2 regions of the Aeribacillus sp. FSL k6-2211 genome follow, and region 1 is predicted to be linked to the other one. Evidence: a T-box and tRNA genes for the amino acid it is inferred to sense, from the RefSeq annotation. Region 1 holds a T-box; the other holds one or more tRNA genes.
The links. The T-box of region 1 lies ahead of ileS (isoleucine--tRNA ligase). A T-box ahead of a tRNA ligase gene usually reads a tRNA of that ligase, here a tRNA-Ile.
Positions count from the first base shown of each region.

Region 1 (10,677 bases):
TGCTACCCATAGACGAAGAATATCTGCTCCAAACTGTTCCGTCACTTTGGCAGGAACAACAACATTTCCTAGCGATTTGCTCATTTTCCGTCCTTCGCCGTCCAGCGCAAATCCATGGCTTAAAACGCCTTTATATGGAGCTTTTCCGGTGACAGCAACTGCTGTAGACAGCGATGAATTAAACCAGCCGCGATATTGGTCAGAGCCTTCTAAATAAAGATCAGCAGGACGCTGCAAATCTTCCCGTTCAACTAAAACTGCTTGATGAGAAGAGCCTGAATCGAACCAAACGTCCATAATGTCTGTTTCTTTTGTAAAAATGCCGTTCGGGCTTGAAGGGTGTGTAAATCCTTCTGGAAGCAGGTCTTTTGCTTCGCGTTCAAACCAAACATTCGAGCCGTGCTCGCGGAACAGTTTTGCCACATGTTCAATCGTTTCATCTGTTATGATCGGCTCCCCATTTTCACCATAAAACACTGGAATTGGCACGCCCCATGCCCGCTGACGGGAAATACACCAATCGCTTCGATCGCGGATCATGTTATGAATGCGAATTTCTCCCCAATTAGGGATCCATTTCGTTTCTTTAATTGCTTGCAGCAATTCGTCTCGAAAATCTTTAATGGACGCAAACCATTGCGCTGTTGCTCTGAAAATCGTTGGTTTCTTTGTCCGCCAGTCATGTGGATAGGAGTGTGTAATAAATGAAAGCTTTAGCAATGCCCCTACTTCTTCTAATTTTTCCGTTATTTTTTTATTTGCGTCATCATAAAACAATCCTTCGAACCCTGGAGCTTCTTCTGTCATGTACCCTCTTTCGTCGACAGGACATAATACGCCTAGGTTATATTTTTGTCCGACGACAAAATCGTCTTCCCCATGGCCTGGCGCTGTATGGACGCATCCTGTACCAGCGTCGGTCGTTACATGTTCGCCAAGGATCACTAATGAATCGCGGTCATAGAACGGGTGTTTCGCAACCACATATTCCAGCTCTTTGCCTTTAAACGATTTCACTACTTCATATTCTGTCCAGTCCAGCTCTTTTGCCACTTCTTCGAGCAGGGCAGATGCGATCACAAACTTGTCAGCTCCAACCTTCACTACAGAATATTCCAAATCAGGATGAACAGCAATTCCTAAGTTTGCAGGGATAGTCCACGGAGTAGTCGTCCAAATGACGATTTTTTCTCCATCTGTTAATATATTTTTTCCGTCCTTTATTTCAAATGCAACATAAATAGAAGGCGAGCGTTTGTCATAATATTCAATTTCCGCCTCTGCCAAGGCAGATTCGCTCGATGGAGACCAATAAACCGGCTTCAAGCCTTTATAAATATATCCCTTTTTTGCCATTTCTCCAAAGACGCGAATTTGCTGGGCTTCATATTCTGGTTTCAAGGTGACATATGGATTTTTCCAGTCGCCTCGAATTCCAAGGCGTTTAAATTGCACGCGCTGGCGCTCAATTTGCTCCCATGCATATTGCTCGCAATGTTTTCGAAACTGCGCGACATCCATCTCTTTTCGATTGATTTTTTGTTTCTTCAAAAGTGCTGTTTCAATTGGCAGACCGTGCGTATCCCATCCTGGAACATACGGTGCGCAATATCCGCTCATGGATTTATAACGGACAATAATGTCTTTTAAAATTTTGTTTAAGGCATGCCCCATATGAATATCCCCGTTTGCGAACGGCGGACCATCATGTAATATGAAAAGAGGCCGTCCTTTCGTGCGCTCCTGCACTTTTTCATAAATATCCATCTCTTCCCATTTTTTCTGGATCTCAGGTTCTTTTTTCGGAAGGTTTCCTCTCATTGGAAAGTCTGTTTTCGGCATTCGTAACGTCTCTTTATAATCCATTCCCATTCCTCCACATAATATTTGTTCACTAAAATAAAAAAACTCCTCATCCCTAAGGGACGAGGAGGAATCTCGCGGTACCACCCTTTTAGATGCGCACAAATCATGCACATCCACTCATAAACATAACGGACTTGGCCGCCACAGCCTACTAGCATGTTTCAGCTATGGACTCAAGGGTGATGTTCATCCTTTCGCCTTTACCCGGGCTTCCACCGTCCCCGGTTCGCTGTCATAAAGGGCTTGAAAGGACTACTGTCCCTCTCATTGTTTTGTCATATTCCGTTTTATTTTCGTATTATATGAAATCACGAACAAAAAAGTCAAGTTATACTTTCGGTTCTTCCGCTTCTTCTCCTAAGATTGGCTCGACATTGTATTCCATTAAGTGATCCCAATCATCATTTTTTAGCAGATCAAGCTGTGCTTCGATGAGCATTTGAAAACGGGTGCGGAATACTTTTGACTGCTTTTTCATCTCTTCGATTTCCATTGCAATTTTATGCGATTTAGCAAGTGCTTCATTGATGATTCTGTCAGCATTTTTTTCCGCTTCTTTAATGATCAGCTTCGCTTCCTTTTGAGCGTTTCTTTTCACATCTTCCGCAGCTTCCTGCGCAACTAAAATCGATTTATTTAACGTTTCTTCTATATTTGTAAAGTGATTCAGCTTCTCGGTTAATTCCTTCACCTTTAATTCCAATTCTTTCTTTTCGCGGATGACCATTTCATAATCTTTAATCACTTGATCTAAAAACTCATTTACTTCATCTTCATCATAGCCGCGAAAGCCTTTTGTAAATTCCTTGTTATGAATATCCAGCGGGGTTAAAGGCACAAATTCCACCTCCATATGTATGTTTTTCGCAAAACACTAATCCAATTATAAACGATTTTTCGACAGAATGGGCAAAAATCTTTCCATTTGTAATATTATTTTTGTATTCCGATCTTAATGCGCCACTTATCTTTTCTTGTTTTCCCTTCAATTGCCAAAACTTTGCTTCTTCCGAATCCTCGGACAGATAACACATCATCTTCCGCAATTTCAAAATGAGCATCCTCAACAATTTTCCAATTGACTTTGACGAGACTATTTTCAATAAGCGATTTTATTTTTTGCCGAGATTGGTGATAAACATTTGCTAGAACAGCATCGAGCCGAAGCGAAGAAACGGTGATCAAAGAAATATCCATTTCTTCTTCATGAGAAAACACATCTTCGAATGGGATCTGTTTCAAACGAACGGAAATCTTTCCAATTTTATTCCAGTTCAGCTGCAGGAAATTGGCAATTTCTTGCGCAACCATGACTTGCACCGTTTCATCATGAATGATAATGTCGCCGAACTTGCTCCGTTTTAAGCCGAGCGACATAAGCGATCCAAGCACTTCGCGATGTGATAATGTCACGAATTTTTTCGGGAACATGATTTCAAATGCGAACATTGAAAAATCATCTAATGTCGGTTGAATATAGTCAGGGTAAAAAAAAGCCCGCTTTCTTTCAGCATTTTTATAGCCTCCGAAAAATTGCACGTGAACATCCGGATTTTCACCGATCAATGTCTTAATGATTTTCTGTTCCCGCGGATCTAAAAAATCGGTCAATTTTGGCCGATATTGCTCAGTCACAAATTGTTTCCATCCAAAGACTTTGTCAATGAACTCCCTTTCTTCTTTGCGAAAATGCTGATAAACACTCTCCATAAGAGACAACTCCAATTATGATATGAAAAGAGCCGATTGGCATACAAAACAATTCGAATGTCAATCGGCGAATGAATTTTATGAAATCATACTAAAAAGAGCATACAGCCCATAATCTGCAAAATGCAGGGCAATCAATGCAACAATAGGAGATACATCAATCATCCCTAATGGAGGAATGATTCTTCTAAACGGTTCTAAATAAGGCTCACATATAGCCGCTAAAAATTGTCCAATGGACGTTTCCCTTGCATTCGGAAACCAAGACATTAAAATATAAATGATAATCGCATAGGAATAAATATCGAGCAAAAAACTTAATATGTTATATATTGTCCCCATCAATCATTTCTACCACCTTTTATTTTCATCATCTGCCATGAAATCGGAAATGGAGCCGGCGACATCTACGTTATCTGGGGTACATAAAAATATGTTTGTTCCAACACGCTGGATGTCTCCGCCAATCGCATAAACAGTGCCGCTTAAAAAATCAACAATTCTTTTTGCCTGATCATGCCCGATCCGCTGCAAATTGACAATGCATGAACGGCGGTTTTTCAGATGATCAGCAATTTCTTGCGCCTCTGAATACGTTCTTGGCTCACATAATATTACTTTAGTAGATTTTTGGGCGCTTTGCAAACTTACAACATTTTGTTTTCCGAAAGCGGCATTTTTTTCAACGCTGCTGTTGTGATTGAACATAATCGGTTCATGTTGGTGTTTATCTTCCGGAGCTTCCATATCTTCAATCTCATAATCTTCATCATCGAGAGCAAAAAAGCTTTTAAATTTATTCTTTAAGCTCATCTGATTTACCTCCAGTTTCGTTTTATGTACCTACTAGCGAGGAGCCGATGCGAAGATAAGTAGCCCCTTCTTCAACCGCGATTTTGTAGTCGTTGGACATCCCCATTGATAGCTCTGTACATGGTGCATTCGCTATATTTAGAGCTTTCACTTGTTCCTGCAATTGCTTTAAACTTCGGAAGCATCTTCTGATTTCTTCTTCCTCGTCTGTAAATGGAGCCATTGTCATTAATCCGACAACTTCGATATGGCGATACTCCTTCAACTGTTGAATAAAATCAATGCATTGTTCAGGAGCCACGCCATGCTTTGACTGTTCGCCAGATGTATTTACTTGCACAAAGCATTTGATCGTTCGATCTGCTCTTTTTTCAATTTCGTTTGCTAGCGATATTCTATCCAACGAATGAATATAATCGACCTTGTCTATAATATTTTTCACTTTTCGAGTTTGAAGTGTGCCGATGAAATGCCAGACAGCTTTTGACCCAATGCTGTTATATTTCGATAAAAAACCGTCATCCCTGTTTTCGCCTAAGTGTAAAATGCCTGAATTTATCGCCTCTATAGCCCGTTCTACCGTTACATATTTCGTCACTGCAATAATTTGGATATCATCTATTTTTCGATTTGATTTTTTGCATGCTTGTTCGATTTCCTGTTGGATTCGTGCTAAATTTTCTTTCACTGACAAGGCTTAGTATCCCTCCTTCAAACCGATAAATCCCATCATTCGTCCTGTTTTCCCTTGATCTCTTCGATGGGAAAAAAACAAATCTTGATCGCAGCTTGTACAATATGAGGTCAATAGGATTTGATGTTCCGGCACTCCTTTTTTCATTAACAATCTTTTGTTGATTTCTGCAAGATGAATAGAATAAAGGCCGTTCTCAAGCTGTTTATAAAATGTCGTCTCATTGTCAAAAAGAGGTTTGATCGCATCGATCACATCGTCATTGACGACATAACAGCATTCGCCGATTGAAGGACCTATGGCTGCAAATATATTTTGAGCTTGCACACCTTCGTGCAAAACCCAACTGTCGATCATTTCACCTGCTATATTTTTCGCAGTCCCTCTCCAGCCCGCATGTGCGATGCCAATCAGTGAGTCTTTTGGAGAAAAAAAGAAAATCGGAACACAATCAGCAAAAAAAAGGGAAAGTAATATATTTTTTTCCGATGTGTATAGGCCGTCCGTTTGAGTGATGCATTGACGATATGTAAAAACCCCTGATCCTTTATGTTTATTTACTACCTTGACAATTTGTTTGTCATGGACTTGATCGGCACATACCCAGTTTGGTAGATCAAAACGAATTTTGTCCCCAATGATTTTTCGATTTTTGATCACCGTTTCCTTTTCATCATTCACATGAAGACCTAAATTTAATGAAGCAAAACCATTCTTGGAAAATCCTCCTTTTCTCGTCGTAAAACCTGCTGTAATCTGAGAATGAAGCTTCACCCAAGCAGGTATGGAGAAAAAAGATTCATCTGTTAATTGAAACGGTTCATGTTTCATTGTACCATTCCTCTTCGACAATTCTCTTATTTTTATTTTAACATATCTTTAAGCCAACATTTAACCAAAATTCGTGCGATTCTTATTCTGTTTCAACATTTTTCGAAACTCTTACTAAAATAACATCTTTTCCGATTTTTACGATGTTCCTCCAAGGAATGACAATTTCTTCCCCTTTTCCAAAAAAACCTAAAACCTTCCCTTGACTAGTGATCATGATCGCTTGAATTTTACCAGTTTTTAAGTCGATGTCAACGTCTTCAATGCTTCCTAATTTTTTTCCGTCATGGACATTCACAACATCTTTTATTTGCAAATCGGAAATATGGATCATGCCGGCTTCTCCCCTCAAGTATTTTTACAATCAGTATATGAGTTTTTTTTTGAATGATGATAAAGGGCCACATTCAAAAGAATGTGGCCCAATGATTATTGAATATTTTTGGTCATTTGTTTAATGGCAGCTTTTTCAAGCCGAGAAACTTGAGCTTGGGAAATGCCGATTTCTTCTGCTACCTCCATTTGTGTTTTGCCTTGAAAAAACCTTTTTTTCAATATCAGCTTCTCCCGATCATTCAATCGTCTGATCCCCTCTTTTAGAACAATTTCTTCAATCCACTTGGAATCGCGGTTTCGCTCGTCGCTTAACTGATCCATGACAAAGATCGGATCACCGCCGTCGTTATAAATCGGTTCAAATAATGAAACTGGATCTTGAATGGCGTCTAAAGCAAAAACGATTTCTTCATGCGGCACATTCAGCTCTTTAGCAATTTCTTCTGCCTTCGGCTCACGTGACGTTTCGCTCATGAGTTTTTCACGCACCTGCAAAGCTTTATAGGCAATATCACGCAATGATCTTGAAACACGTATCGGATTGTTGTCTCGCAAATATCGACGAATTTCACCGATGATCATCGGTACAGCATAAGTAGAAAATTTTACGTTTTGGCTCAGATCAAAATTATCTATAGATTTCATCAACCCAATACATCCTACTTGAAAAAGATCATCGACAAACTCGCCTCTGTTATTAAATCTTTGGATAACGCTTAAAACGAGTCGCAAATTTCCGTTGACAAGCTTTTCTCTGGCTGATAAATCACCGCTTTGCATTTGTTTAAATAATTCTCGCATTTCTTCATTTTTTAAAACAGGAAGCTTCGAAGTATCAACACCGCAAATTTCAACTTTATTTCTTGTCATTTCGTTTCCCCCTTACAGGAGTTCTTGCTGTCTTAAGTTAAGTATCTCCTTGAAGGGGAAAAATATGCACAAGCTTTTCAGAGTGAACACGCTGTTGATTTTTCGCTATACATGCGACTAGCAAGCAAAAATTACACCATTTTATTAAATTCTTTTCGAAGACGCTTAATAATTCTTTTTTCCAATCTTGATATGTAAGATTGAGAAATCCCGAGCATGTCAGCCACATCTTTTTGCGTTTTTTCTTCTCCGCCATGCAATCCAAACCTAAGCTCCATTATTTGTTTTTCTCGTTCATTTAATTGCTGCAGCGCCCGCATTAATAGCTTTCGGTCAACATTAGCCTCCAAATCCTTTGTAATAATATCGTCTTCTGTTCCGAGAACATCCGAAAGAAGCAGTTCATTTCCATCCCAATCAATGTTCAACGGTTCATCAAAAGAAACTTCAGATCTTGTTTTATTATTTCTGCGCAAATACATTAATATTTCATTTTCTATACATCTAGATGCATATGTCGCAAGCTTGATCTTTTTTTCGGGATTAAAGGTGTTGACTGCTTTAATTAGCCCGATCGTCCCAATGCTGATCAAATCTTCAATATTGATGCCGGTGTTTTCAAATTTTCGGGCAATATACACGACAAGGCGCAAATTTCGTTCAATCAAAATCGAACGGGCAGCCTTATCGCCGCTCGGAAGTTTTTTTAACAGTATTTCTTCCTCTTCCTTCGAAAGCGGAGGCGGCAGCGCTTCGCTTCCGCCGATATAATAAATTTCATCTGTTTTGATCCCTAATTTTGTTAAAAACTTGTACCATATATACGTGAGATAAAGCTTAATTTTTTTCATGTTGTTCCCCCTTCTAAACAAATTGGTTTATGAGTATGCTATGAATAAAGGCTAAGAAGCATCTTTTTGTTTACCCGTCTGGATCATTTTTGGATGAATAATGCATTGATAATCGTCTTCGCTTGAAAGCCGCGAATGATTTAGTCCAATAAGCGGGCGGGACAGCATTAATGATTCTTCTTTTGTATGAATCACCACTTCGTCTGCTATTACGGCTAATAATAACTGAAGATCCTGGCCAACTGACCGGTACGGAATAATTTTCAGCCTGCCGATCCATTCTTTCTGTTCTATCGCTGTCACAGCCTCCATAGGATTTCGATTTGAAATGACTTGGTGCATACTTTCAGGAAACACGGTCATTAATTTTTCCGCTTCGGCAATCATGACTGGCTTCTTAGTGATGGGATCATACAATTGATTGCCGCTGTCAATCAATCCTTTTACTGTTACTTTTTTCTCCATCATCGTGATCGAAACATCGACAATTTGATCATAGTGGATTTTTTTTGCTTCAACCTGTTCAAGCCGCAAGCGGGAAAAATACCAAATAATCGGAAAGCCGACCACGATAAATAACCAGCTGACAGGATTTCCGAAGCCATTTCCATTTGTTAAAATCATGTTATTTTGAAATGAAAAGCCTACTTGAAAAAAATAATAAGTGCCAAGCATACCTCCCCCAACTGCAAAAGTGACAAAATAGAAAGTCAATAAATTTTCTATAAAGTAGCGAAACTTCTTAAAGCCAAAAGCATAAAGAACCATCACACATGAGAGGATTAGTTTTGATTCCGGACGGCTCGCCAGCTGTGCGAAAGGCGAAAAAAGCAATATCACAATAGCGGAGCCGATGAGCGAAGCAATCATTATTTTTTTCCATACAATGTTTCTCTTTAAGATGATTGCTGTAAGAAAAAGGAGCATGATATCAAAGCAAAAATTCATCAGCCAAATAGCATCCAAATAAATGGTCAACCGCCTCTTCCTCTCCCACCATTCAATTTTCTGGGCTTCTGACTTGCTATTAATAGGTAGTATAAACGCTATTCATTCCAAATTGTGTCAAATAGTGCCGAGTACAGCATACAATTTTTGACGGATTCCTAATATTTTCGTCGAATGGAAAAATGGTTAAAGAAAAAAACTGTACTAGCCTTTTAGAGGAAGAAAGCTAAATTGCTGAAGTTGTAAACACTTTCGTTAAGCGACGATGGGGAAATTACAGGAGATCTTTTCTTAAAAATGTATACTTTGTCAGAACGAGGAAAAAGCCTGGCTAAAAAGCCAGGTCCTTTCGCGTATATATCTGCAATTTATATTCCACAAAAAATATTAGAACTTACCATATACATGGCATTAAATTTTCAGCAAGGATCCGCATTTTTTTCAAATGGCATGTCGTATTTTTTCATAAAGTTTTGATTCATTCGTTTTGCTATTTTCGGGAACGCGTTCAAATCTGTTTATCTATTTTTACATAATTTTTTGATTCTTTCCGCCGTAATGCGATTTTTGAACAAATCATGCCTAAAAGGAATCTCTGAATCCTGCAAATATTTATGTTCCAGTCCAATATTTAAACTGTTTTACGCATGCAAATATTAAAAACCTTCCATTTTGCCCGCTTGATGAGCTTTAAGAAAAAAGCATGGATGACGTCTATTGTCACCCATGCTTTTTTTAGCGGCGCTTTCTGTTTCTTAAAAATGTCGGGATGTCAAGCGTATCTTCTGCCTGCTGCAATGCACGGCTCGTAATGTCGTGAGTCGGCTCTTCCTTTTTCACTTCACGCTTAGTTGCAACATTTGGCTTCTTATTAGGAGCAAATGGTCTCGCTTCTTGCTTGCTAGGATTTATTTCAGTTTCTCTAAATCCAGTTGCAATCACTGTTACAACAATTTCATCCTTCAAATCTTCATTAATAACAGATCCAAAGATCATGTTGACATCTTGGTCCGAGGCTGATGCAACAATATCGGCTGCTTCTTGAACCTCATATAGGCTTAAATTTGTTCCGCCGGTAATGTTCATCAATACTCCTTGCGCCCCATCGATTGAAGTTTCAAGAAGCGGACTTGAGATTGCTTTTTTGGCAGCTTCAGCCGCTCTGTTCTCTCCCGTTGCTACTCCGATTCCCATCAATGCAGAACCTTTGTTCGACATAATCGTTTTCACGTCCGCAAAGTCTAGATTGATGAGTCCCGGCACAGCAATTAAATCAGAAATACCTTGCACTCCTTGACGAAGAACGTTATCCGCTTCACGGAAAGCTTCAAGCATCGGCGTATTTTTATCAACAATTTCAAGAAGTCTGTCATTCGGAATCACAATAAGAGTGTCAACGGCTTCTTTCATGGCTGCAATTCCACCAGCCGCCTGCATAGCGCGTTTTCTTCCTTCAAACGTGAACGGCCTCGTGACAACGCCGACCGTCAGTGCTCCTAAATCTTTGGCAATTTGCGCAATGACAGGTGCTGCACCAGTTCCGGTGCCTCCTCCCATTCCAGCCGTTACAAACACCATGTCTGCACCTTTTACAGCTTCTTCAATTTGTTCCTTGTTTTCTTCAGCAGCTTTTTTTCCGACCTCTGGATTTGCTCCTGCACCAAGGCCCCTTGTCAATTTTGCGCCAATTTGCATTTTTGTTTCTGCTTTTGAAAGGTTTAATGCTTGTGCATCAGTGTTGACAGCAATGAACTCTAC
Region 1 is NZ_CP150190.1:2,440,816-2,451,492, forward strand. It holds gene ileS (isoleucine--tRNA ligase) at 1-1,866, opposite strand, end outside; T-box leader at 1,919-2,143, opposite strand; gene NSU19_RS11680 (DivIVA domain-containing protein) at 2,195-2,704, opposite strand; gene NSU19_RS11685 (RNA-binding protein) at 2,800-3,576, opposite strand; gene NSU19_RS11690 (YggT family protein) at 3,655-3,918, opposite strand; gene NSU19_RS11695 (cell division protein SepF) at 3,928-4,389, opposite strand; gene NSU19_RS11700 (YggS family pyridoxal phosphate-dependent enzyme) at 4,412-5,083, opposite strand; gene pgeF (peptidoglycan editing factor PgeF) at 5,087-5,914, opposite strand; gene NSU19_RS11710 (YlmC/YmxH family sporulation protein) at 5,997-6,248, opposite strand; gene sigG (RNA polymerase sporulation sigma factor SigG) at 6,344-7,120, opposite strand; gene sigE (RNA polymerase sporulation sigma factor SigE) at 7,252-7,971, opposite strand; gene spoIIGA (sigma-E processing peptidase SpoIIGA) at 8,023-8,949, opposite strand; gene ftsZ (cell division protein FtsZ) at 9,655-10,677, opposite strand, start outside.

Region 2 (10,677 bases), 1.5 Mb from region 1:
ATTCCCTGAGTAGCGGCGAGCGAAACGGGAACAGCCCAAACCAAGAGGCGTGCCTCTTGGGGTTGTAGGACACTCGATTAAGGAGTGACAAAGGAACGGGGTAGACGAAGAGGTCTGGAAAGGCCCGTCAGAGAAGGTAACAACCCTGTAGTCGAAACTCCGTTCCCTCCCGAGTGGATCCTGAGTACGGCGGGACACGTGAAATCCCGTCGGAAGCAGGGAGGACCATCTCCCAAGGCTAAATACTCCCTAGTGACCGATAGTGAACCAGTACCGTGAGGGAAAGGTGAAAAGCACCCCGGGAGGGGAGTGAAAGAGAACCTGAAACCGTGTGCCTACAAGTAGTCAGAGCCCATTAACGGGTGATGGCGTGCCTTTTGTAGAATGAACCGGCGAGTTGCGATTTCGTGCAAGGTTAAGCCGAAAGGCGGAGCCGCAGCGAAAGCGAGTCTGAAGAGGGCGAAATAGTACGAGGTCGCAGACCCGAAACCAGGTGATCTACCCATGTCCAGGGTGAAGGCAAGGTAACACTTGCTGGAGGCCCGAACCCACGCACGTTGAAAAGTGCGGGGATGAGGTGTGGGTAGGGGTGAAATGCCAATCGAACTTGGAGATAGCTGGTTCTCTCCGAAATAGCTTTAGGGCTAGCCTCAAGGGAAGAGTCTTGGAGGTAGAGCACTGATTGGACGAGGGGCCCCCATCGGGTTACCGAATTCAGTCAAACTCCGAATGCCAATGACTTATCCTTGGGAGTCAGACTGCGAGTGATAAGATCCGTGGTCAAAAGGGAAACAGCCCAGACCGCCAGCTAAGGTCCCAAAGTATACGTTAAGTGGAAAAGGATGTGGAGCTGCTTAGACAACCAGGATGTTGGCTTAGAAGCAGCCACCATTTAAAGAGTGCGTAATAGCTCACTGGTCGAGTGGCTCTGCGCCGAAAATGTACCGGGGCTAAACGTATCACCGAAGCTGCGGGTTGACACCGTTGGTGTCAGCGGTAGGAGAGCGTTCTAAGGGCATCGAAGCCGGACCGGAAGGACCGGTGGAGCGCTTAGAAGTGAGAATGCCGGTATGAGTAGCGAAAGAGGGGTGAGAATCCCCTCCGCCGAAAGCCTAAGGTTTCCTGAGGAAGGCTCGTCCGCTCAGGGTTAGTCGGGACCTAAGCCGAGGCCGAAAGGCGTAGGTGATGGACAACAGGTTGATATTCCTGTACCACCTCCTCACCGTTTGAGCAATGGGGGGACGCAGGAGGATAGGGTAAGCGCGCGGCTGGATGTGCGCGTCCAAGCAGTTAGGGCTGGCAAGCAGGCAAATCCGCTTGCCGTGTGCTTGAGCTGTGATGGCGAGGGAAAGGAAGTACCGAAGTTCCCGATTCCACACTGCCAAGAAAAGCCTCTAGCGAGGTGAGAGGTGCCCGTACCGCAAACCGACACAGGTAGGCGAGGAGAGAATCCTAAGGTGAGCGAGAGAACTCTCGTTAAGGAACTCGGCAAAATGACCCCGTAACTTCGGGAGAAGGGGTGCTCATCAAGGTGATAAGCCATGATGAGCCGCAGTGAAAAGGCCCAGGCGACTGTTTAGCAAAAACACAGGTCTCTGCGAAACCGTAAGGTGAAGTATAGGGGCTGACGCCTGCCCGGTGCTGGAAGGTTAAGGGGAGCGCTTAAGCTGTAGCTGAAGGTGCGAACCGAAGCCCCAGTAAACGGCGGCCGTAACTATAACGGTCCTAAGGTAGCGAAATTCCTTGTCGGGTAAGTTCCGACCCGCACGAAAGGCGTAACGATCTGGGCACTGTCTCAACGAGAGACTCGGTGAAATTATAGTACCTGTGAAGATGCAGGTTACCCGCGACAGGACGGAAAGACCCCGTGGAGCTTTACTGCAGCCTGATATTGAATGTGGGTACAGCTTGTACAGGATAGGTAGGAGCCAGAGACGCGTGAGCGCCAGCTTGCGCTGAGGCGACGGTGGGATACTACCCTGGCTGTACTGACATTCTAACCCGCGCCCCTGATCGGGGCGGGAGACAGTGTCAGGTGGGCAGTTTGACTGGGGCGGTCGCCTCCTAAAAGGTAACGGAGGCGCCCAAAGGTTCCCTCAGAATGGTTGGAAATCATTCGGAGAGTGCAAAGGCAGAAGGGAGCTTGACTGCGAGACCTACAAGTCGAGCAGGGACGAAAGTCGGGCTTAGTGATCCGGTGGTTCCGCATGGAAGGGCCATCGCTCAACGGATAAAAGCTACCCCGGGGATAACAGGCTGATCTCCCCCAAGAGTCCACATCGACGGGGAGGTTTGGCACCTCGATGTCGGCTCATCGCATCCTGGGGCTGTAGTCGGTCCCAAGGGTTGGGCTGTTCGCCCATTAAAGCGGTACGCGAGCTGGGTTCAGAACGTCGTGAGACAGTTCGGTCCCTATCCGTCGCGGGCGCAGGAAATTTGAGAGGAGCTGTCCTTAGTACGAGAGGACCGGGATGGACGCACCGCTGGTGTACCAGTTGTCCCGCCAGGGGCACCGCTGGGTAGCTATGTGCGGAAGGGATAAGCGCTGAAAGCATCTAAGCGTGAAGCCCCCCTCAAGATGAGATTTCCCATCGCTAAACGCGAGTAAGATCCCTTGAAGATGACGAGGTAGATAGGTCCGAGGTGGAAGCGTGGTGACACGTGGAGCTGACGGATACTAATCGATCGAGGACTTAACCAAGAAAGAGCATCTATTCGTGAAGGAACCGTTATCTAGTTTTGAAAGAATTATGGGCTTTTATTTACTTTGCATATGTCCTCTGGTGATTTTTGAATTGGAGGATTAGCTCAGCTGGGAGAGCACTTGCCTTACAAGCAAGGGGTCGGCGGTTCGATCCCGTCATCCTCCACCATACAGTATATCGATTCAGCTCAATTGGCAAAGCACGGTCGAGATATCGTCTTTCATGCTGCTTCATCGTACCAATTGAACTTTTCCTTGGACAAGATTTCTAAGATTGGAACGACGATCAAATGAAGCAAGACTGATTATTGATTGTTGTATTCATCATGCCGGTGTAGCTCAATTGGCAGAGCAACTGAATCGTAATCAGTAGGTTGGGGGTTCGATTCCTCTCGCCGGCATCATTAAAGGTGTTGCATATTGAGCAGGAGCTTTTAGATTAGTCGTCAGAGTAACGAGCAATGCTTCGACGAACAATCAGAGAGTTGTCCCGACGCATCCAACATCCTCGAAAAGACTGGCAGAGGAAGGGGCATATGACAAATGAAAAATGGATTGGGAGAAAAAAATTTTTTATGAGCCATTAGCTCAGTCGGTAGAGCATCTGACTTTTAATCAGAGGGTCGGAGGTTCGAATCCTCCATGGCTCACCATTTTGACGCGGGTGTGGCGGAATTGGCAGACGCACTAGACTTAGGATCTAGCGCCTTACGGCGTGGGGGTTCAAGTCCCTCCACCCGCATCATATGCGGAAGTAGTTCAGTGGTAGAACACCACCTTGCCAAGGTGGGGGTCGCGGGTTCGAATCCCGTCTTCCGCTTTTCTGTGCCGGGGTGGCGGAATTGGCAGACGCACAGGACTTAAAATCCTGCGGTAGGTGACTACCGTACCGGTTCAAGTCCGGTCCTCGGCACCATATTTGCGCCCGTAGCTCAATTGGATAGAGCGTTTGACTACGGATCAAAAGGTTAGGGGTTCGACTCCTCTCGGGCGCGCCATATCGGGAAGTAGCTCAGCTTGGTAGAGCACATGGTTTGGGACCATGGGGTCGCAGGTTCGAATCCTGTCTTCCCGACCAGGGAATTTAAAGGGGCCTTAGCTCAGCTGGGAGAGCGCCTGCTTTGCACGCAGGAGGTCAGCGGTTCGATCCCGCTAGGCTCCATATTTAATTTGGCGGTGTAGCTCAGCTGGCTAGAGCGTACGGTTCATACCCGTGAGGTCGGGGGTTCGATCCCCTCCACCGCCATTTTTCGGACCTTTAGCTCAGCTGGTCAGAGCAGACGGCTCATAACCGTCCGGTCGCAGGTTCGAATCCTGCAAGGTCCACCATCTTTATTATATGGAGGAGTACCCAAGTCTGGCTGAAGGGGTCGGTCTTGAAAACCGAGAGGCGGGTCAAACCGCGCGGGGGTTCGAATCCCTCCTCCTCCGTCATTATTATCGCGGGGTGGAGCAGTCCGGTAGCTCGTCGGGCTCATAACCCGAAGGTCGCAGGTTCAAATCCTGCCCCCGCAACCAATGGTCCCGTAGTGTAGCGGTTAACATGCCTGCCTGTCACGCAGGAGATCGCGGGTTCGATTCCCGTCGGGACCGCCATTAATTATTGATTCAACAGCTGTATGAGGAATTTTTTCAAGTACAGCAGATTGTGTCAATGAATTCTTTCTTTAATGATGGATTGTACATAATTTTTTATCGGAGTTTTACGGCTCGGTAGCTCAGTCGGTAGAGCAAAGGACTGAAAATCCTTGTGTCGGCGGTTCGATTCCGTCCCGAGCCATTGTTTTATTAATTGCGGCGACTGTGGCGAAGTGGTTAACGCACCAGATTGTGGCTCTGGCATTCGTGGGTTCGATTCCCATCAGTCGCCCCATTTGCCTATAGTAGAGATAGATAATATGGCATTGAAAGTAAGTATTTATTTCTATTATCAGCTTATTATGCGGGTGTAGTTTAGTGGTAAAACCTCAGCCACGAGCGACACTTCAATGAATAATCTGCGAGTTGCCTCGACGCATTTACATCCTCGAACAATGCTGGAAGAGGAAGAGGCATGGAAAATGCGTGTTTATCATTTAAATAGAAAAATAAATATTTTCGCGCGGGTGTAGTTTAGTGGTAAAACCTCAGCCTTCCAAGCTGATGTCGTGGGTTCGATTCCCATCACCCGCTTAATATGGGCTTGTAGCTCAGCTGGTTAGAGCGCACGCCTGATAAGCGTGAGGTCGGTGGTTCAAGTCCACTCAGGCCCATTGCTATTTTTTTAGCAGCTTAGTTGGGCAATTGACATTGTTGCAATTGTCAGTCAAAAGCTGCTCTATTTGGCAAAATGCTTTAAATTTTTTTTATATTCCGCAGTAGCTCAGTGGTAGAGCATTCGGCTGTTAACCGAACGGTCGCAGGTTCGAATCCTGCCTGCGGAGTCAGTATGTATAAGTACTCAAGTGGATGAAGAGGCTCCTGCTAAGGGTGTAGGTCGTGTTTAGCGGAGCGAGGGCTCAAATCCCTCCTTCTCTGCCATTTGTTGTCTATATATATAGAATTGGAAATAGATCGTTTCATTTTCATTGATGATAAAAGCGTTGCAATACTTGCAACGCTTTTTGTATTTGTTAAGAAAAGTGAATTCCTTTTTATTGTTTGATTTCCATATCTTCATCGTATCCCATTATAGTTTTCATGAATTCTTTTAATTTATGGGAAACTCGATTTAAATTTTCTAAATCTGCCATTAGTTCCGTGATTAGTTGTGCTTCTTCTTGTGAAGATTGGGATATTTCGTTAAAATCATTTTCCATTCGCTTCATGTATTCTTGAATGCTGTCTAATGTTTGTTCAATATTTACTGTTTCTTCCTTCGTATTTGTAGACAATTTGCGTATTTCATTTGCCACTACGCCAAATCCAGCACCGGCAGCGCCAACGCGAGCAGCTTCTATCGCTGCGTTTAAGCCTAAAAGATTTGTTTGATCACTAATCTCTTTTATGATTTTCGTTATGTTGCCGACTTTGTCGGAATGTTCAGTTGCTTTTTTCACAATTTGCGTTATTTCATCAGCAGTTGCTGACAGTTCTTCAGAATGAGCCACAATTTGCTGTATTTTATCTAATAATGAGTGGGAAAAGCTTTCTATTTCATCAATAATGGTTTTTAAATAATGCTGCTTTTTAGTGCTGATGGCCGCATTTATTGCAGCGATCACATTGCCGTTTTCATCTTTTATAGGCACGGATATGCTATCAAACGGTATGCCAAATTCTTCTTCGGGGACTTTGACGACAACCGGCTTTTCCCTGTCAACCATCTGAAAGTTCAAATACTTCGGCGGCAATGGATCACCGGGTTGATGACCAAAGTCTAAATCTTTGCTGGGAGAATAAAATAAATATTTTTCATGATCAAAGACTGTGATCATAATATCCTCTCGCAAAACTTGTTTAAAAATTGGAATGGATTGAATAATTGCTTGGACGATATCCAAATCGTGTACCTCCTTGTATGCTTGAACATGGTCTTTTTTATTCACATTTTTATTATCGGCTGATCAGTAGCGTTGCATAAAAAAATTTAATGTTTGTCAAGCTCAATAAAAATTCCAGTTATTTCATGTAACTGAATATTCAGACATACAATCTTTCTAAGCAAGCTTAAAAGGACAATGACGTCTTAATCGGCAGTCCATTTCCACAATTTGGTAATATATTACAGAAACATTGGATCATAAACTAAATCGTCTAGGTGTTCCACCTCCCCTTCTTCAAATTGGTACACGATGGTTTCAAAATCTTTTTCCCAATGGTATTTTTTCCGACCGTTGGACGTTCGAATTGGCTTTTTAAAAAGGGAGCGAACAAAACAGTCAAAACCTTTAAAAAGCAGATTCTGTAAAGTTCGCTTGATCTCTAATAAAGGACCATCGTGATTCACTTTTAATTGGAGCATGGCCTGTAAGCAATAGGTGATTAGGGCGATCCAAATTTGATTGTAAACGGCATTTTGACTTTTTCCATAAAATCTTTTTATCTTAAGGTGCTGTTTCATCCATTTAAAGAAGGTCTCTATCTTCCAGCGATATCGGTATAAATCTGCAATCTCTTCCGCAGAAAGATCAAAGCAATTGGTTATGATGATCACGGGATTCCCTTCGCTGTCGACCGTTTCGATCAATCGGAGAGGATGAGTCATTTTGGTATGATTACGGTCATTTCCTAAAATGACAATCTGATCCCTATAAATCAAACGTTCTGGATTGGGAATCCGTTCCGATAAAACTTCAATCTCTGCGTTCTTTTTAAGCCGGGTAATGAATCGCACCCCTTCTCGGCATAAGCGGTCGAACTGTTTGTAATCGACATACCCTCGATCAAACAAGTAAATCGCATTTGGATCGATTTCAATGAGTTCGTCCATCTGTGTGCGATCGGCATGTTTCGCGGGTAAGATAATCCCTTGATCCGGAACAGTGATATCCTTCGTTACAACAACCTTTAAATGGAGTCGAACACCAGCCTTTGTCTTACGAAAAGTTGCCCATGGATATTGGCTCAAACTCATGCTCATCGTGGTAGAATCAATGACCAGAAGACGACCAATGTTTCGGATGATCGGGGCATTTTTCATTTGCCCTTGGATCTTTAAGACCAGATATTTAAATACTTTTTCAAACAGTTGAGGGGATAATTGGCCTAATTTGCGAGAAAGTTGCGAAGTACTAATTGCATCAAATTCCAGATATGTCTGCAACTCTTCCTTGTCTTTCAAATGTTTGGCCAATTTTGTTAAGCTTTCCAATTCGTTTAACTGAGCGATGATACAAAGTTGTAAAAACTTATACGCCGTTAATTTTTTAATGTATTTGTCAACGTCAATCACATTAATTAGTTTTGAAAAAGTTATTGGATCGATCTCTTTAAATAGTTCATTTATTGTGGATTCTGTGGTATTCTTATCCATAATGGTTTCTCCTTATTCTTAGGATTTGGATAGGACTGCCAATCCTAATTATAAGGAGTTTTTTTATATCCAAAAAGATGAAATTTAACATAAAATTGGCTCTTCACCACAAAATGTACTTGACAATCAGGTTGTTTTCTGATCAAGGGTACAAAAAATGCGAAATTTCCTGTATGGTAAAGGTGACCAAACCATCAACCATGGAGGAAATTTCGCATGCAATCTCAGTTTATCAAAGATTTGATCACTTTACCAGGCTTTCTTATTCATGGAGAACGAAAAGAGGGAGAACGATGGATTTTTGAACTTTCCCTCCCTCCTCATTGTCCGATCTGCCCGACTTGCTTCGGACGGACAACCAAAATATCATCGAAACGAAAACAATGGATTCATGGCTATACAAATACGGTCGGTTTATTTTGGATTGAACTTCCCATAGAAAGACGGCGTTGCCAAGCCTGTTTTCTGACGTTCACCGTTTCTTATCCGGGACTTCCGTCTCACAGTATCGCGACGGAATCGTTTCAACATTGGGTCGCCCAGTTATGCATCGGAAAAACGATTCAAGAAGTCGCTCGCTTGTTACAACTCGCCTATACGACAGTAGAACGCTGGTTTTATCAATATGCCCCGGCTCTTTTACCAACATCGAATCCTACAGTAGTATGTGTGGATGAATTCGCTTTCCGAAAGGGACATGATTACGGAGTAGCGGTGATGGACACACAGACTCGGAATGTCCTTTCCATTGCTTCTGGAAAAAATGAAGAAGCCATTGTGGAGGCGCTTCAACCCGTCGCCTCCAAAGTGAAGTATGTTGTCAGCGACTTGGCTCCTGCCATGAGAAAAGCCATTGAAAAGGTATGTCCAAAAGCCATCCATGTTCTTGACCACTTCCATGTGATTCAGTTATTCACCGATGCACTGGAACGTTGTCGCAAATACCTTGCCAAAGGCGGAACCAAACATGGAAGCGTTCGCCGCGTGTGCCGATTGTTAAGCCAACGTCCAGAAAAATTAACAGAAGAAGAGAGACAGGAAGTTCGACAATGGTGCCAAGAAAGTGCTTATTTACGTGATGTCTATCAAGCACTTCAACATTTCCGTTACGTATCCAAAAGCCAAACAAGAAAGCAAGCCGAAACTCGTTTGACCCAATGGTTTGACCGGTACCTTTTTAGCGACTGTGCCGCCGTACGCAGTATTGCCAAGGCACTCATCACCCGAAGAGACGCAGTGCTTTCTTGCATCGTTTTTTCTTACTCAAATGGTCCAATGGAAGGAATCAACAACAAAATAAAATTGATCAAAAGGCGAGGATATGGGTATCGAAATATCCAGCGTTTTACTTTGCGTGTCCGTCTAGAGACCTCTATCACATTTTAACGTAAAAATCAAGTACATCTTTTGGTGATGAACCATAAAATTGGGCTTGACAAATTAAAATTAACTTAATGCAATGCTACTGTCGGCTGATATATTTTTATTTTAATTTTTAAATAAGTAATCTTTTGATGACGTCAAATATGGTGTATACTTTATGCATGTAAACAATTTTTTGAAATTTGATAAAGGAGGTATATAAAAATGGCAAATTTTGAAGGCAAATCTGCGATTGTCACTGGCGGCGGCAGCGGAATTGGGCGTGAAGTTTGTTTATTGTTGGCCAGCAAGGGGGCTTTTGTATCTGTAGTCGATTTGTCAGAAGAAAACGGCATGGAAACGGTTCGCCAGATTGAAGAAAAAGGTGGAAAAGCTATCTTTGTTCAAGCGGATGTCAGCAAAGTTGAGGATGTGAAACGATACATAGAGGAAACAAAAAAAGCATTCGGAAAAATCGATATGTTCTTTAACAACGCCGGCGTTGAGGGAGCAGTTGCGCCTATAGCTGAGTATCCGGATGATGCTTTTGAGAAAGTAATCAATATCAATTTAAAAGGAGCTTTTTATGGCTTGAAATATGTTATTCAAGCTATGCTTGAAAATGGTGGAGGTTCCATCGTTAATACAGCGTCCAACGCAGGACTTGTAGGAAGTCCAGGGGTCGGCCCTTATGCTGCTACAAAACACGGAGTGATTGGGCTGACAAAAACGGCGACCGGCGAATATGCGGATAAAAATATTCGGATTAATGCTATTGCGCCTGGACCGACCGCTACGAATATGATGGAACGGTTTACAAAAGGATCAAAAGAAGCAGAAGCTGCCATTAAAGAGGGGATTCCTGCCAAGCGCTACGGCACACCAAAAGAAGTCGCAAATCTTGTCGTTTTCCTGCTTGGAGATGATGCGGAGATTATTAATGGAGCTGTGTATCCGATTGACGGCGGCTTGACAGCATTATAATTTAAAACTGAAATTTTATTTTATAATTGTGTGCAAAGGGGGGCTGTCCAAAAAGTCAGGGTAACTGACTTTTTGGAGCCCCTCATTTTTTCACTTTAAAAAAATGCACAAAAAAATCGTCCTTTCTAGTAAAATGAAGTTACCACACAACATTACAGAAAGGACGATTTTTTATGAGCAATCAAATGATTACTCCTGAAAATTATAACACACAAATGACACTTCCTCTAGATGGAAAAGAAGAAAAAACTCCTGCCAAAAGAAATTTAGCCCCTACTTTCAAACCATATGACAACCGTCAAGTTCAAATGATTTATGATATTGAATCGCTCATACCCGAACATCACGTGGCACGTGTCGTGGACGAAATGGAGGCGATACCAGATAAACAATTGTTTTCTCATTATAAAGGCGGCGGCAGAAGTTCCTATCATCCCAAAATGATGCTGAAAATCATTCTGTATGCTTATTCTCAAAAGGTTTATTCTTGTCGAGGAATCGAAAAACTCGTTAAAGAAAATATTCCTGCCATGTGGCTTTCAGCGATGCAACAACCAGATTTCCGGACAATCAACGAATTCCGAGGCGGACGGATGAAGGTCCTAATGGATGAGTTATTTGAAGCGATGATTCTGAAGTTGATTGAAGAAAATTACATCACGATGGAAAACTA
Region 2 is NZ_CP150190.1:985,728-996,404, forward strand. It holds rRNA gene NSU19_RS04850 (23S ribosomal RNA) at 1-2,701, shown strand, start outside; tRNA gene NSU19_RS04855 (tRNA-Val) at 2,798-2,873, shown strand; tRNA gene NSU19_RS04860 (tRNA-Thr) at 3,033-3,105, shown strand; tRNA gene NSU19_RS04865 (tRNA-Lys) at 3,282-3,357, shown strand; tRNA gene NSU19_RS04870 (tRNA-Leu) at 3,365-3,446, shown strand; tRNA gene NSU19_RS04875 (tRNA-Gly) at 3,453-3,524, shown strand; tRNA gene NSU19_RS04880 (tRNA-Leu) at 3,532-3,620, shown strand; tRNA gene NSU19_RS04885 (tRNA-Arg) at 3,626-3,702, shown strand; tRNA gene NSU19_RS04890 (tRNA-Pro) at 3,706-3,782, shown strand; tRNA gene NSU19_RS04895 (tRNA-Ala) at 3,794-3,866, shown strand; tRNA gene NSU19_RS04900 (tRNA-Met) at 3,877-3,950, shown strand; tRNA gene NSU19_RS04905 (tRNA-Ile) at 3,957-4,033, shown strand; tRNA gene NSU19_RS04910 (tRNA-Ser) at 4,046-4,135, shown strand; tRNA gene NSU19_RS04915 (tRNA-Met) at 4,146-4,222, shown strand; tRNA gene NSU19_RS04920 (tRNA-Asp) at 4,225-4,300, shown strand; tRNA gene NSU19_RS04925 (tRNA-Phe) at 4,412-4,484, shown strand; tRNA gene NSU19_RS04930 (tRNA-His) at 4,502-4,577, shown strand; tRNA gene NSU19_RS04935 (tRNA-Gly) at 4,806-4,876, shown strand; tRNA gene NSU19_RS04940 (tRNA-Ile) at 4,883-4,956, shown strand; tRNA gene NSU19_RS04945 (tRNA-Asn) at 5,056-5,127, shown strand; gene NSU19_RS04950 (methyl-accepting chemotaxis protein) at 5,338-6,186, opposite strand; gene NSU19_RS04955 (IS4 family transposase) at 6,408-7,658, opposite strand; gene NSU19_RS04960 (ISL3 family transposase) at 7,875-9,044, shown strand; gene NSU19_RS04965 (glucose 1-dehydrogenase) at 9,246-10,004, shown strand; gene NSU19_RS04970 (transposase) at 10,178-10,677, shown strand, end outside.
Region 2: it encodes a tRNA-Ile, which carries the amino acid that the T-box ahead of ileS (isoleucine--tRNA ligase) is inferred to sense. The anticodon was not compared.